DNA from 3 places in the Exiguobacterium sp. s16 genome. Region 2 is predicted to be linked to each of the others. Evidence: predicted binding sites of a transcription regulator. Region 2 holds the regulator's gene; each other region holds the start of a gene.
The links. The regulator Rex, encoded in region 2, represses fermentation and respiration genes when NADH is low (regulators of the CRP and FNR family bind a similar motif). The targets are predictions, from matches to a motif close to TTGTGAAATATTTCACAA.

Region 1: pflB (formate C-acetyltransferase) is a predicted target of Rex. The motif match lies at 1,666-1,683, and genes of this name have one in related genera.
Region 3: KNP86_RS10620 (cytochrome c oxidase subunit 2A) is a predicted target of Rex. The motif match lies at 2,574-2,591, and genes of this name have one in related genera.

What each region holds. Positions count from the first base shown of each region.
Region 1 covers NZ_JACSLM010000005.1:73,056-77,304, forward strand. Annotated here, with positions in the region: gene pflB (formate C-acetyltransferase) at 1-1,579, opposite strand, end outside; gene KNP86_RS10570 (hypothetical protein) at 1,940-2,362, shown strand; gene KNP86_RS10575 (DEAD/DEAH box helicase) at 2,417-3,583, shown strand; gene KNP86_RS10580 (hypothetical protein) at 3,580-4,221, shown strand.
Region 2 covers NZ_JACSLM010000007.1:95,778-100,026, reverse strand. Annotated here, with positions in the region: gene KNP86_RS12595 (hypothetical protein) at 1-306, opposite strand, end outside; gene KNP86_RS12590 (ABC-F family ATP-binding cassette domain-containing protein) at 303-2,204, opposite strand; gene KNP86_RS12585 (redox-sensing transcriptional repressor Rex) at 2,354-3,010, shown strand; gene KNP86_RS12580 (twin-arginine translocase TatA/TatE family subunit) at 3,010-3,228, shown strand; gene tatC (twin-arginine translocase subunit TatC) at 3,232-4,020, shown strand; gene KNP86_RS12570 (hypothetical protein) at 4,161-4,249, shown strand, end outside.
Region 3 covers NZ_JACSLM010000005.1:80,846-85,094, forward strand. Annotated here, with positions in the region: gene KNP86_RS10605 (kinase) at 1-156, opposite strand, end outside; gene KNP86_RS10610 (b(o/a)3-type cytochrome-c oxidase subunit 1) at 214-1,899, opposite strand; gene KNP86_RS10615 (cytochrome c oxidase subunit II) at 1,900-2,370, opposite strand; gene KNP86_RS10620 (cytochrome c oxidase subunit 2A) at 2,393-2,512, opposite strand; gene KNP86_RS10625 (Crp/Fnr family transcriptional regulator) at 2,758-3,468, opposite strand; gene KNP86_RS10630 (aldehyde dehydrogenase) at 3,642-4,249, opposite strand, start outside.

The DNA.
Region 1 (4,249 bases), on a different contig from region 2:
TATCTGCTGTGACCGAGAGACCAGCGATTCCGCATGCCATCGTCCGTAGGATTTCTGGGTCATGAAGTGCCATCTCGATCCGTTCGTACGCATATTTATCGTGCATGAAGTGGATGACGTTGAGCGTGTTGACGTAGAGCTCGGCTAGCCAATCGAGCGTCCGGTCGAAGTCGGCATACACTTTGTCGTACGTGAGCACGTCTTCGGTGTTCATCTCCCAAACCGGTGCGATTTGGTCGCCGCTCTTCTCATCGCGGCCTCCGTTCATGCTGTAAAGGAGTGCTTTTGCCATGTTGGCGCGGGCACCGAAGAACTGCATCTGTTTCCCGATCTTCATCGGTGACACACAGCAGGCGATGCCGTAGTCGTCGCCAAACTCTGGAAGCATGAGGTCGTCGTTCTCATATTGGATCGCAGACGTCTCAATCGACATCTTCGCGCAATATTGTTTAAATCCTTCTGGCAATTTCGTCGACCAAAGCACCGTCAAGTTCGGTTCTGGTGCTGGCCCGAGGTTTGAGAGTGAATGCAAGAAGCGGAATGAGCTCTTCGTCACGTTCGAGCGACCATCCTCACTCATCCCAGCGATTGACTCGGTCACCCACGTTGGGTCACCCGAGAACAATTCGTTGTAGTCAGGCGTGCGCAAGAATTTGACGATCCGGAGCTTCATGATGAAGTGGTCGACGATTTCTTGAACGTCTGACTCGGTCAAACGACCTGCTTCGATATCACGTTCTGCGTAAACATCGAGGAATGTCGAGACACGTCCAAGTGACATCGCGGCGCCGTTCTGTTCTTTGACGGCTGCGAGATATGCAAGGTATACCCATTGGTACGCCTCTTGTGTATTTTCCGCCGGACGGCCGAGGTCAAACCCGTACGCCGCACCGAGTTGTTTCAACTCTTGGAGGGCCCGGAGCTGCTCAGACATTTCTTCCCGTGTCCGAATATCTGACTCTGATAAGAAACCGCCACGGTTCGCCAAGTCTTTTTTACGTTCTGCAATCAAGAAATCTAACCCGTACAAGGCAACACGACGGTAGTCGCCGATGATCCGTCCTCGGCCGTAAGCGTCAGGAAGACCTGTGATGATCCCTGACTTCCGCGCCGCCCGCATCTCAGGTGTATACGCATCGAAGACACCTTGGTTATGCGTTTTGCGAATTTCCGAATAAATCTTTGTGATTTCAGGGTTCGGCTCGAAACCGTATGACTCAAGGGCAGCGTCGACCATTCGGATCCCGCCGTTTGGATGGATCGAACGTTTGAACGGCTCGTCCGTTTGAACACCGACCACTTTCTCGAGCTCTTTGTTTAAGTATCCCGGTCCGTGCGAGACGATTGTCGATGGGTTGTTTTGATCGACCGCCCAAACACCACCGCGTTCCCGCTCTTCTTTCGTCAATTCCATCACTTGTGCCCAAAGACGGTTCGTCGCATCGGTCGGTCCGACGAGGAAACGATCGTCCCCTGTGTATTCGTGTCGGTTCAAACGGATAAACTCACCGACGTTCACTTCGTTCGTCCACTGCCCAGGTACAAATCCTGACCAGGCTGATTTAATTTCGGTTGCCATTGTGGGTCACTCCTCATAGTTGAGATAACTGCGTGCTTTCTATAAGTTGAGTGTACGTGAAAACGTGAACATTTTGTTTTACATTCTTGTGAAAGTTGTAACAATCTCATGAACGTTGGCATAAAGCCGTTTTTGTAAGCGCTTTAAATACTGTTATAATGCAAACACCCTTCCTTCTGAAACAGATAAGTCTTGTTACGGCAGGATTCAACTCATTTCTGTATCATTTCAGATGGGATGTGACGATTTATACAGTTTTCGTAGTGATGTACCTCACACCTCGGGGATAGAACTTGAATTTTTGCCTTATATCGGACACAATGAAGGCAGAACATTGTAGAAGAGGAAGGGGTTCTTCCCATGACGTACGAATTATTGACAGCCGCTCACGATTTAAAGACCGGTGACCGCATCTCTCTTAAAGTAGAGGAAAACGGTGAACAACGTGACGGATTCATCACAGAATTTGAAGACGCAGGTTTTTGGATTCGGTTTGACGACGACATCGAAAACGAGGATTTCATCGACTACCGCGATAACTTGCTCGTTGCTCTCATCTCGCGCCCGATTGACGTGGCAGCGACGTATCCAGAGCTCGCTTCATACGAACGGTTGACGAAAGAATTGCAGTACCGTGTGTATCAAGGCTTCACCGTCGAAGGCGTCGAGGCGGCGGCTGACCAAATCGATGTGCACATCAAACTCATCGAGGACGGACAGACGTTCACACAGACACTCCGTTCTTCATTCGACCAAGATACTGAACATGTTCGCTATATCTAAGACAGGGAGCGCTTATGCTTCCTTTGTTTTTGCCCCACGATAAGGAGAATTGATATGAACTTTACAAAACCATTTATTAACGAAGCCTGGGATCGCCTTGGCTTTACTGAACCAATGCCGGTCCAAGCCGAAGCCTTCCCGCTTCTTCTTGACGGAAAAGACGTCACGATCGAAGCGCCGACAGGTACCGGGAAGACGCTTGCTTACTTATTACCCGCCATCGAAAAAATCGACGCGTCGAACGACCGCATCCAAGTCGTCATCGTCGCGCCGACGCGTGAACTCGTCATGCAGATTCAAACGGTCGCGCAACGCTTCACCGAGAAAGGTGACGTCCGCATCGCTTCGTTCATCGGTGGTGTCGAGTTGAAACGTCAAATCGACCGGTTGAAGAAAAAACCACATTTGATCGTCGGGACACCGGGCCGACTCGTCGAACTCATTGAGAAGAAAAAGTTGAAACTTCACGAGACGCATACGATCGTCCTCGACGAAGCCGATCAAATCATCGATAGCGGTTTGACAGAATCTGCCGAACGGATCATCAAACATACGGCGCATGAACATCAAATCGCCCTCGTCTCGGCGACACTCACAGACACGCTTCAAGCTTGGGCTGCCCCATTCTTGAACGAACCGGCCCACGTGAAAATCGAGCGGGCGGTAAGCGCACAAGTCACCTATGGCTACATGTTGACGACGCGCCGGTATAAACCAGAGTTGCTCCGCCGCCTGTCTCACGTCGACAACGTCAAAGCGCTCGCTTTCATCAACAACCGGTCGTTCTTGCCACCGTTGAAAGGTGAGCTCGACAAGATGAAAGTGAACTATCGCATGCTCGACAGCTTGAAAGGAAAGCGCGAACGTGTCGAAACACTTCGTGAGTTCCGTAAAGGTGACTACCCGCTCCTCATCACGACTGGCCTCGCAGCCCGTGGTCTCGATATCGAGGAAGTGACGCACGTCGTCCACTTCGACTTGCCAGAATCAATCGACGACTTTATTCACCGCTCAGGCCGGACGGCACGCGGCAACGCGGCTGGGACGGTCCTCTCGCTCGTGACAGATGAGGATTTGACCCATTTGAAATCGTTCGCCCGTCAACTCGGCGTTGAATTGAAAGAACTCGAGATTTACCGTGGCGACGTCATCGAGAAGCGAATCGAGGATAAACCGCCGGTCGTCAAGCGTCCTGCGAATAAACGAGGACCACGCCGATGAAAAAAGACCGGAAAGTAATTCCATTCCCTTTGCTCGTAGAAGAGTCCGAATTGCTGGCCGAGCTGAAAAAATTGTATGAGCAGGCCGCGCTCGCGCGCAGCACGCAATGGACGAACTATATACAAGAGATCGCCTCGGAAGGCACGTGGCACTTGAAAGACGCGGAGTTGTTCCGCGACTTGTTCATCGACTGGGCCGTCTTCTTCGAGACGGACGAAGACGGGATGACGCCGCATGGCCGCTACTTGGCGGATCACAAGGCCGAGATGTCCCCCGCCCTCTATCACGCGCTCCGGGGCTTGGCGGTCCCGCGCTGTTCAGTCTTCGAAGTGACCGAAGACGGTTTACGCGATTGGGAGACGAAAGAGATCTACAAAGTGATGCTTCCAGAGGCTCGTGAACCGGGTGATGTGATGCTCGGCAAACTGCTCGATATCCGCGGCAACTGGCGGTTCGGGTCGGCATTCCTCGCCCTCCCGGCGAAGATGGCCGGCAACGTCTCGGACCTGTATATCGACTTCACTGATGAAGTCGGTCCAGGTGCGTTCCTCGACCAGTTCCCCGAGTTTTGTGCGGAACTGATCGACATGTTGCTTGATCTAGAAGAAGGGGTCATCATCCCGAAACCATCAAAATAAGCGAGAGGCGGCCGCCTCTCGCTTTTTT
Region 2 (4,249 bases):
GAAGTGGCCCCATACCGAGCCGGGCGTGTAAAAGCTGTGCACGGTCACATCGACCGGCCAGACGACGAGGCGGATAAAGAGCGTGCTCATGAGTAGACCGCTCAACAAGCTGATGACAATCCCGCTCCACGTCTGGATGATGAAGCCGATGACGACCGGCAGGAAATAAAACAGGAACGACGGGACGACGGTCGGTTCCCCACGAATCAGTTCGGATACGTACTCCGTCCCGGTCGGCACGATGTAGGCGAGACCAGTCAGGAAGGCGTGCATCCACTCGATTCGCATCGCACGGAATCGCATCATGAATGGAGCTCCTCCCATTCTGCATACAGTGCCGTGATCGATTCTTTCGTCGCATCGGACTCGGTCGACAGTTCCTGTGCCCGAGCGAAGTCGTTGAAGACGTCCGGTTCACACAACAGTTGCTCAATCTCTTCGATACGGGCCTCGTGTTGCTCGATGGTGAGCTCGATCTCCTCGATCCGTTGTTTCATCCGGCGTTCCTCGCGTTGCTGTTCCTTGTCGGCGCGCTGTTTCTTGACGATGACTTGTTTCGTCTCTTCACGAGCGAGTCGGGCCAGTTCTTCGAGTTCTTCTTTCTTCTCGACGTAATACGAGTAATCGCCGAGGTATTCGTCGATGCCGTTCGGTGTGATCTCCAAGACGCGCGTCGCGAGCCGGTCGATGAAGTAGCGGTCGTGCGACACGAACAAGATCGTGCCCGGGTAGTCGACGAGGGCGTTCTCGAGGATCATCTTCGAGTCGAGGTCCAAGTGGTTCGTCGGCTCATCCAAGATGAGCAAGTTCGGCTGTTCGAGCTTCAGTTTCGCGAGCGTCAAGCGGGCCCGCTCTCCACCCGACAGTTCATGGACGCGCTTCATCACGTCGTCACCGCTGAACAGGAACTGACCGAGCAGGCTGCGGACTTCTTGTTCGCGCATGAGCGGCCAGTCGTTCCAAATCTCGTCGATGACGCGGTTGGCGTCCGACAAGTTCTGTTGCTCCTGATCGTAATAGCCGATCTCGACGCCGGTACCGTAGCGGATGTCACCGGTGAGCGCCGGCTGTTGTTTCGTCAACACTTTCAAAAGCGTCGACTTACCGACCCCGTTCGGACCGACGAGAGCGACCGATTCACCGCGCTGCAGTTGGAAGCGGAGATGCTGGGCGATCGGTTCCTCATAACCGATGGCGAGGTCGCTGCCGCTCAACACGTCGTTCCCGCTTTGGCGTTTGATTGCGAACGAGAGGACGGCACTGCGCTCGTCACCGTCCGGCGCTTCCATCCGGTCGACTTTCTCGAGACGTTTGCGGACGCTCTGGGCCCGCTTCGTCGTCGTCGCCCGGGCGATGTTACGCTGGATGAAGTCCTGCATCTTGGCGATTTCTTCTTGCTGGGACTCGAACTGCTTCTTCTCTTGCTCATAGATCGCGGCCTTCTGTTCAAGGTACTTCGTGTAGTTGCCGACGAAGCGACGGCTCCGGTGGCGAGACAGCTCATAGACGACCGAGACGACCCGGTCGAGGAAATAACGGTCGTGGGAGACGATGAGGACGGCGCCTTTATAACCGCTCAAATACTTCTCGAGCCAGCCGAGCGTCTCGATGTCCAAATGGTTCGTCGGCTCATCCAAGATGAGCAGGTCTGGACTTTGAAGGAGCATCTTCGCGAGGGCGAGGCGGGTCCGTTGTCCGCCGGAGAGCGTATCGATGCGGCGCTCGAAGTCGTCCGGATAGAAACGCATCCCGTGAAGGACGGAGCGGATCGTCGCCTCGTATTGATAGCCGCCGCGGTCTTTGAACGTATGCTGTTCTTCATCATAAGACGACAGCAGGCGCTCATAGGCGGCCGGGTCGTTCAAGATGCGCTCAGATCCCATGTCTTGTTCCATGCGACGGAGCGTTTTTTCCTGTTCAATTAAATCGGTGAAGACGGTGAGCATCTCGTTCCAAATCGTCTCGTTCGATTCAAGTCCTGAATCTTGGGCGAGATAGCCGATTGTCACATCTTTTGGCTTCATGATGTCGCCTGAGTCATAGTTATATTCCCCGGCGATGACTTTGAGCAGTGTCGACTTGCCGGCGCCATTCCGGCCGACGAGGGCGACGCGTTCGCCTTCTTGGATTTCGAGTTTGACGTTCTCTAAAATCGGCTCGACGCCGAATGATTTCGATAAGTTATTGACTTGCAGTAGGATCAAGTGAAAAAACCCCTTTCTCTCTATTTAGTATACTGTATTTTTTAGTCTTTTCAGGTATATTCGTTGAGTGGTTATGTGAATTCGTTTACAATCAAGGTGTATGAAATTAGATTCGTTTGAAACGCGTCGTAAAAAGGAGGCTCTTTCCGTTGAGTCAAAACGAACCAAAGATTCCGCAAGCGACAGCCAAACGGTTGCCACTATACTATCGGTTTATCCAAAGCCTGCATTCATCAGGAAAACAGCGTGTCTCTTCTGCTGAACTGAGTGAGGCGGTCAAGGTCGATTCGGCCACGATCCGTCGCGATTTCTCGTACTTCGGTGCGCTCGGTAAAAAGGGATATGGCTATAACGTACAGTATCTGTTAGACTTTTTCCGTAAGACACTGAATCAGGACGAGATTACGAACGTCGCCTTGGTCGGGGTTGGTCATCTCGGGACAGCTTTCGTCAACTATAACTTCCTTAAAAACAATAACACACATATCGTCGTCGGGTTCGACGCAGACGAGACAAAAGTCGGCACGACGATGTCCGGTGTCCCGATTCATCACGTCGATGAGATGGAACAGATCATGAAGCAAAACAAGATTGACGTCGCCATTTTGACGGTGCCGTCTGCCTATGCACAGCCTGTCGCGGATGACTTGGTCCGCTTCGGCATCAAAGGCATCTTGAACTTTACACCGGCTCGCCTCACTGTGCCGGATACGGTCCGCGTCCATCATATCGACTTGTCGATCGAACTCCAGTCGCTCATTTACTTTATGCAACACTATCCATCTGCTGAGGGGGTCCATCAATAATGGAATTACTATTATCGTCACTCGTCGTCGGTATTCCAGGCGGAGCAAGTCTGTTTGTCATCGCGATTATCGCGCTCATCATCTTCGGGCCGAAGAAATTGCCTGAGTTCGGCCGTGCCGCCGGACAGACGCTCCGTGAGTTCAAAAACGCCACGAGTGGCATGATGAACGAGCATGACGAGAAAGACAAGAAAGAAATTGAGAAGAAAGAGCAGTAAGCGATGAGCCATCAACCTGATCAAGAACGGGCACTGTCCGACCACTTGACAGAGCTGCGGAGACGACTGATGCTGTCGGCATTTGTCGTCTTTGCCTTCTTTTTGATTGCTTTGCCGAGTGTCAAATATGTGCTCGCCTATCTCCAGGCCGACCTCGTCGAACGAGGCCTTGAACTGAACGCCTTTGGGGTCGCGGACCCGCTCATGATTTACTTGAACTTGGCGCTCGTCATCGGGCTCGTCGCGGCTGGTCCGTTTCTACTGTATCAACTGTGGGCGTTTGTCGCACCTGGTCTGCATCCGAACGAGCGGAAAGCGACGCTCGCTTATATTCCGATCATCTTTATCTTGTTCCTCGTCGGTTTGGCGTTTGCCTACTATTGGTTGTTCCCGCTCGTCCTCGATATTTCGACGGACCTCGGGCAAGACCTTGGTCTGACGCAAATCATCGGGGCGTCGAACTACTTCACGTTCTTGCTGCAACTGACCATCCCATTCGGACTGTTGTTCCAGTTGCCGGTCGTGACGATGTTCTTGACGCGCATCGGTGTCGTGACACCGTACTTCCTGTCATCGATCCGGAAGTACGCCTACTTCGCCTTGTTCGTCGTCGCGGCATTCATTACGCCGCCGGATTTGACGTCGCACCTCATGGTGTCACTGCCGCTCTTCTTCTTGTATGAGATCAGTTTATCGATTTCCCGCATCACGTACCGGGGTGTGCTCCGACGTGAGAAAGAGGCGATGGTGAAAGAACAGATGGATTTGATGAAACAAATGAATGAGAAGTAAACACCATGTCATGCGACGTGGTGTTTTTTTGATTTTAGGGCTATTCAATTTTGAAAAAACAACTTAAAATTAGGAGGGTTAAATCAAAAAATGGATTATTTTTGAAAGTTATGCATTCATAAACAGAAATGAGGAGAGTAATGAACAAGTGGTTATGGAGCATGCTCGTGGTGCTCGTCATGATGGTAGCACCGGGAGTTGAAGTCCGAGCAGAGGACTATGCCAAACC
Region 3 (4,249 bases), on a different contig from region 2:
GATATGTAGCATCATTTCCTTCGGTGAGGTCCCGCGCAGTTGATCAACAAGCGTCGTCTTCCCAGCTCCGCTCAATCCGTCGATGGCGACGATGAACGGCCGGCCTTGCGGATACTTGGCGTGTTCTCGACGAATGGTTTCCCGTAAAGTGTCCATCCCCTCATCCCCTTCCTACAAAAAAAGTCAGCCCTAAACTACAGGGCTGACTTCAGTTTACCAGAGCACCCAGCCTTTCGCTCCCGGTGGCGCACTCTCAATCAAGTGCCAAATCGGGACCGTATAAGCGAACGCAATCAAGACGAACGTGACGGTGATCCATAGTTTCCAGTTTTCAAAGAAACGAGGCGTCTCCATCGCTGCCTCTTCCGTCTCAGCGAGCGGGAATTCTTCCTCCCCTTTCGGCGCGAGGAACGACAAGTTGAACATTGAGTAAACGAAGATGAGGACCGAGATCAAGAGGATCGTCCCGCCAATCGCCATGGCGATGTGGTATGGAATCCATTCGCGCGTAAGCGCATCCGAGAAGTACGTTGCCGGTCCGGTCCGACGCGGGTTACCTTGGAGTCCTGAGATGTGCATTGCGTAAGACATGATTGACATCCCAAACGCCCACGTTCCCGTTTGAATCAATCCGAGTCGGTTCATCTTTTTCGTGAGTGTACGACCGCGCAATACCGGTACGAGCCAATATGCCGTTCCGAAGAAGGTCAAGGCGACGGCCGTCCCGACTGTGATATGGAAGTGACCTGTGACCCAAAGTGTGTTGTGGACCATCGCGTTCAATTGGTGCGATGCGTTGATGATCCCGCCGGCTCCGGCTGGAATGAAGAACAACATGCCGACGAACGGCGCGAGGAAACGGACATCCCCATATGGCATTTTCTTGACCCAACCGAATAACCCACGGGCACCGAGTGCGCGACCACGCAGCTCGAACGTCGCAAACAGCGAGAACGCCGTCATAAACGACGGGATGACGACGAGGAACGTCAAGATGACTTGAACGAACTTCCAGAACGGCTCAATCCCCGGCTCTGTCAACTGGTGGTGGAAACCGACCGGGAACGAGAACAAGAGGAACAACAGGAACGCCATCCGGGCGAGCGCATCCGAGAAGATTTTCCCGCCGATGACTTTCGGCACGACCGTATACCAGACGATATAGGCCGGCATGAGCCAGAAATAGACGAGGGGGTGACCGAAGTACCAGAACAACGTCCGTGATAACTCAATCCCGACCGTGTCTTTCCATCCGAGCGAGAGCGGTAGCAGCTGGAACAGAATCGTTCCGGCCACACCGAGCGTCGCGATGACCCACAATAGCATCGTCATGACACTCATATACGCCGGAAGCGGCGGGTGAATACCTGGGTTCTCCCGTTTGTAGTCCGCATACATCCGGAACATGGCGAACGCAGACAACCATGTGCCGACGACGAACAAGACGAGGCCGATATAGAAAATCGGGTCGGCCATGAGCGGCGCGTAAAACGTATACAACACGGTCGCTTTATTGGCGAGCACCATGATCGTGACGAGCACGGCACCGGCGATGATCATCCAAAATCCGAGCCACGCGACCCGGGTCGGGAACGACTCAAAACGTCCGAACGACTTAGCGAGGAGCGCGTAAAGAAGACCGATGATGAACATTGTCGTGAAGACGAGACCGAGCATGATGCCGTGTGCGGTCAAGAGTTGATAATAACCAAATACTTCCGGGATGACACCGGTCCGGATGAGCGTCTGCATGAGTCCTGCCAAACCGCCGATCAGGACGGCGAGGACAGAAATGACGACATGGGCATAGGCGAGGCGCGCTTCTTTAACACCGATACTTGGTACCGGTACGCCGCGTTCCATTTCCCACTGTTTTAATTTTGAGGCTACGTCATTCATTTAGTCCACCACCTTAATTTTTGTCGACATCATGTGATGTCCGGTTCCACAGTATTCGTTACATAGAATCAAGAATTCGCCTGCTTCTTCGAACGTATACGTGAGCGAGTTGATGTGGCCTGGCACGACCATCATATTGACCGGTGTCCCTGTCAATTGGAACCCGTGGACGACGTCCGGTGACGTGACGAGAAACGTGACTTTCGCCCCTTTTGGGATTTCCACATTGCCCGGTGTGAATGTGAACGCTTGGGCGACCATGACGAGCTCATACTCGTTGTCACCGATTTTATGAAGCCCTGGTTTGTCGAACGGTGCAGTTTGATGCACTTTTGCCGGGTCGATCAAATCGGCGTCCGAAGCCGGCTGATTCCCTGCAGCAAACGCAGAGATACCGAGCACTGTCAAAAAGACGCCTAATAGAATAATGCCGAATACTAACCAATACTTCTCAAGTTTATGAATATGCATCGTGCTTCCCTCCTCTTGCTCGTTATCGTGTCACAAATAAGTAAAAGACCGACGACCACATGGCAATGATGACGCCAGCGACAATCATGACCGATGTGAACGTGCCTTTTAAGTTCGGTTCTTGTCCATCGTTTTTCTCCACGTGAAGGACCCCTTTCCCTTTGATTTCCACTTTCATTGTATGAAAAGGGGCACTGATTAATATGTGACATTTGTCACTTCAAAAGTGACAATCACATCAAATTTGCGTAGTTTCCACACATAAAGTTCACATTTGAAAAAAAGGCATACAAAAAAGGCGATTGCTCCGACATCAGTCGGTCCAATCACCTGTTCATGTTCTCATGTTGTGACGCCGCACGTTTTTCAACGCTTATGAACGGCAAGTCAAAGCCGACAAATACCGGCGGGACAGCCTTCGCAGTAACATAGCTCTTTTAGGAAATCGATGTCATGCAACACCATCGATGTCGGAGTCGTCGTTAACACGCCTTCTTTCCGCCACTGGTTCATCATTCGATTGACCGTTTCGCGAGGTGCACCGATCAATTGTCCGAGTTCGCCGTCAGACGGATGTCTCGGAACTGTGACCCCCTCTGTCTCCTCTACGCCGTGCATTGCCGCCATGCGAAGCAACGTCGAGGCGAGCGCCCCTGGCTTCCCATACAGCAATAAGTCACGCAACTTCATCTCGGACTGTTTACGCATCATCGAAGTCCAACGCAACACCTCCGTAGCCAGCTGCGCGTCTTGACGCACGAGCTCGTCCATCTCTTGTTTTGAAATCCAGCCGATGACACTGTCCTCGGTCGTCTCGATACTGTAGGAGCTCGGGAATACATCGTCGATGTCGAACTCTCCAAAGAAGTCGTCAGCGCCGTATATGAACATGATGAGCGAACTCCCTTTTTTCGTCAGTTTCGTGAATTTGACGGTACCGCTCTTCAAATAAAAGAACTTACTGCATTTTTCTCCTTCCCAACAAACGATACTCGCTTTTGAATATTCTTGAAACGTCATCATCTCGAATAAGAGCTGTTTCGTCTCTTCTGAGAAGACGAAGCTGTTCGGTTGGGTCGTCCCACATTTCATAGTCATGTTGTCTGCTCCCTCCACTGGTCTCATGCCTAATCTGGCCTCGTGCGTGATATATGGTTTTATTATACAGGAGGGCAATGGGCATTTTCATAAAAGTATGTGACATTTCAAACAATCTTCTTATTTTTTCGTTCACAAAAAAAAGACTGCAGGCTCTCTGCAGTCTAATCCAATCATCGGTAGACGAGTCGAATCAACTTCTCGGCTCCTTTGAAGTTCGGATAACGAACCGGTAAATCAAATTTCGTCGTATTGCGTAAAATCGATTTGGCATGGCTGAACGTCTCAAAGCTGTAGCGACCATGATACGAGCCCATTCCGCTCTCACCGACGCCACCGAACGGCAGGTTCGGGTTCGTCAAATGCATAAGGACATCATTGACACAACCTCCGCCAAACGTGAGATGCTTCATCACCTTCTGCTCCACCTCTTTCGTCTCAGTGAACAAATAGAGCGCGAGCGGGTGTGGGCGCGCTGCGACGAAATCAATCACTTCATCGAGTTGACGATACGTGAGTACCGGTAGAATCGGCCCAAAAATCTCATCCTTCATAACGTTTGCGTCTTCTTCGATGTCCGTCAATACAGTCGGAGCGATCTTCAATTGATCTCGGTCGGTCTGACCTCCGAAAAATACGTCGCCTTCCGTCAAATATCCGATCAAACGGTCGAAATGTGTCTCATTGACGATTCGTGTGAACCGCTTCGTCCCGACGCCATTCCCGAACATCGTGAACGCTTCACGTTTAATGGCTTCGAGGAATACCTCTCGTTTCGATT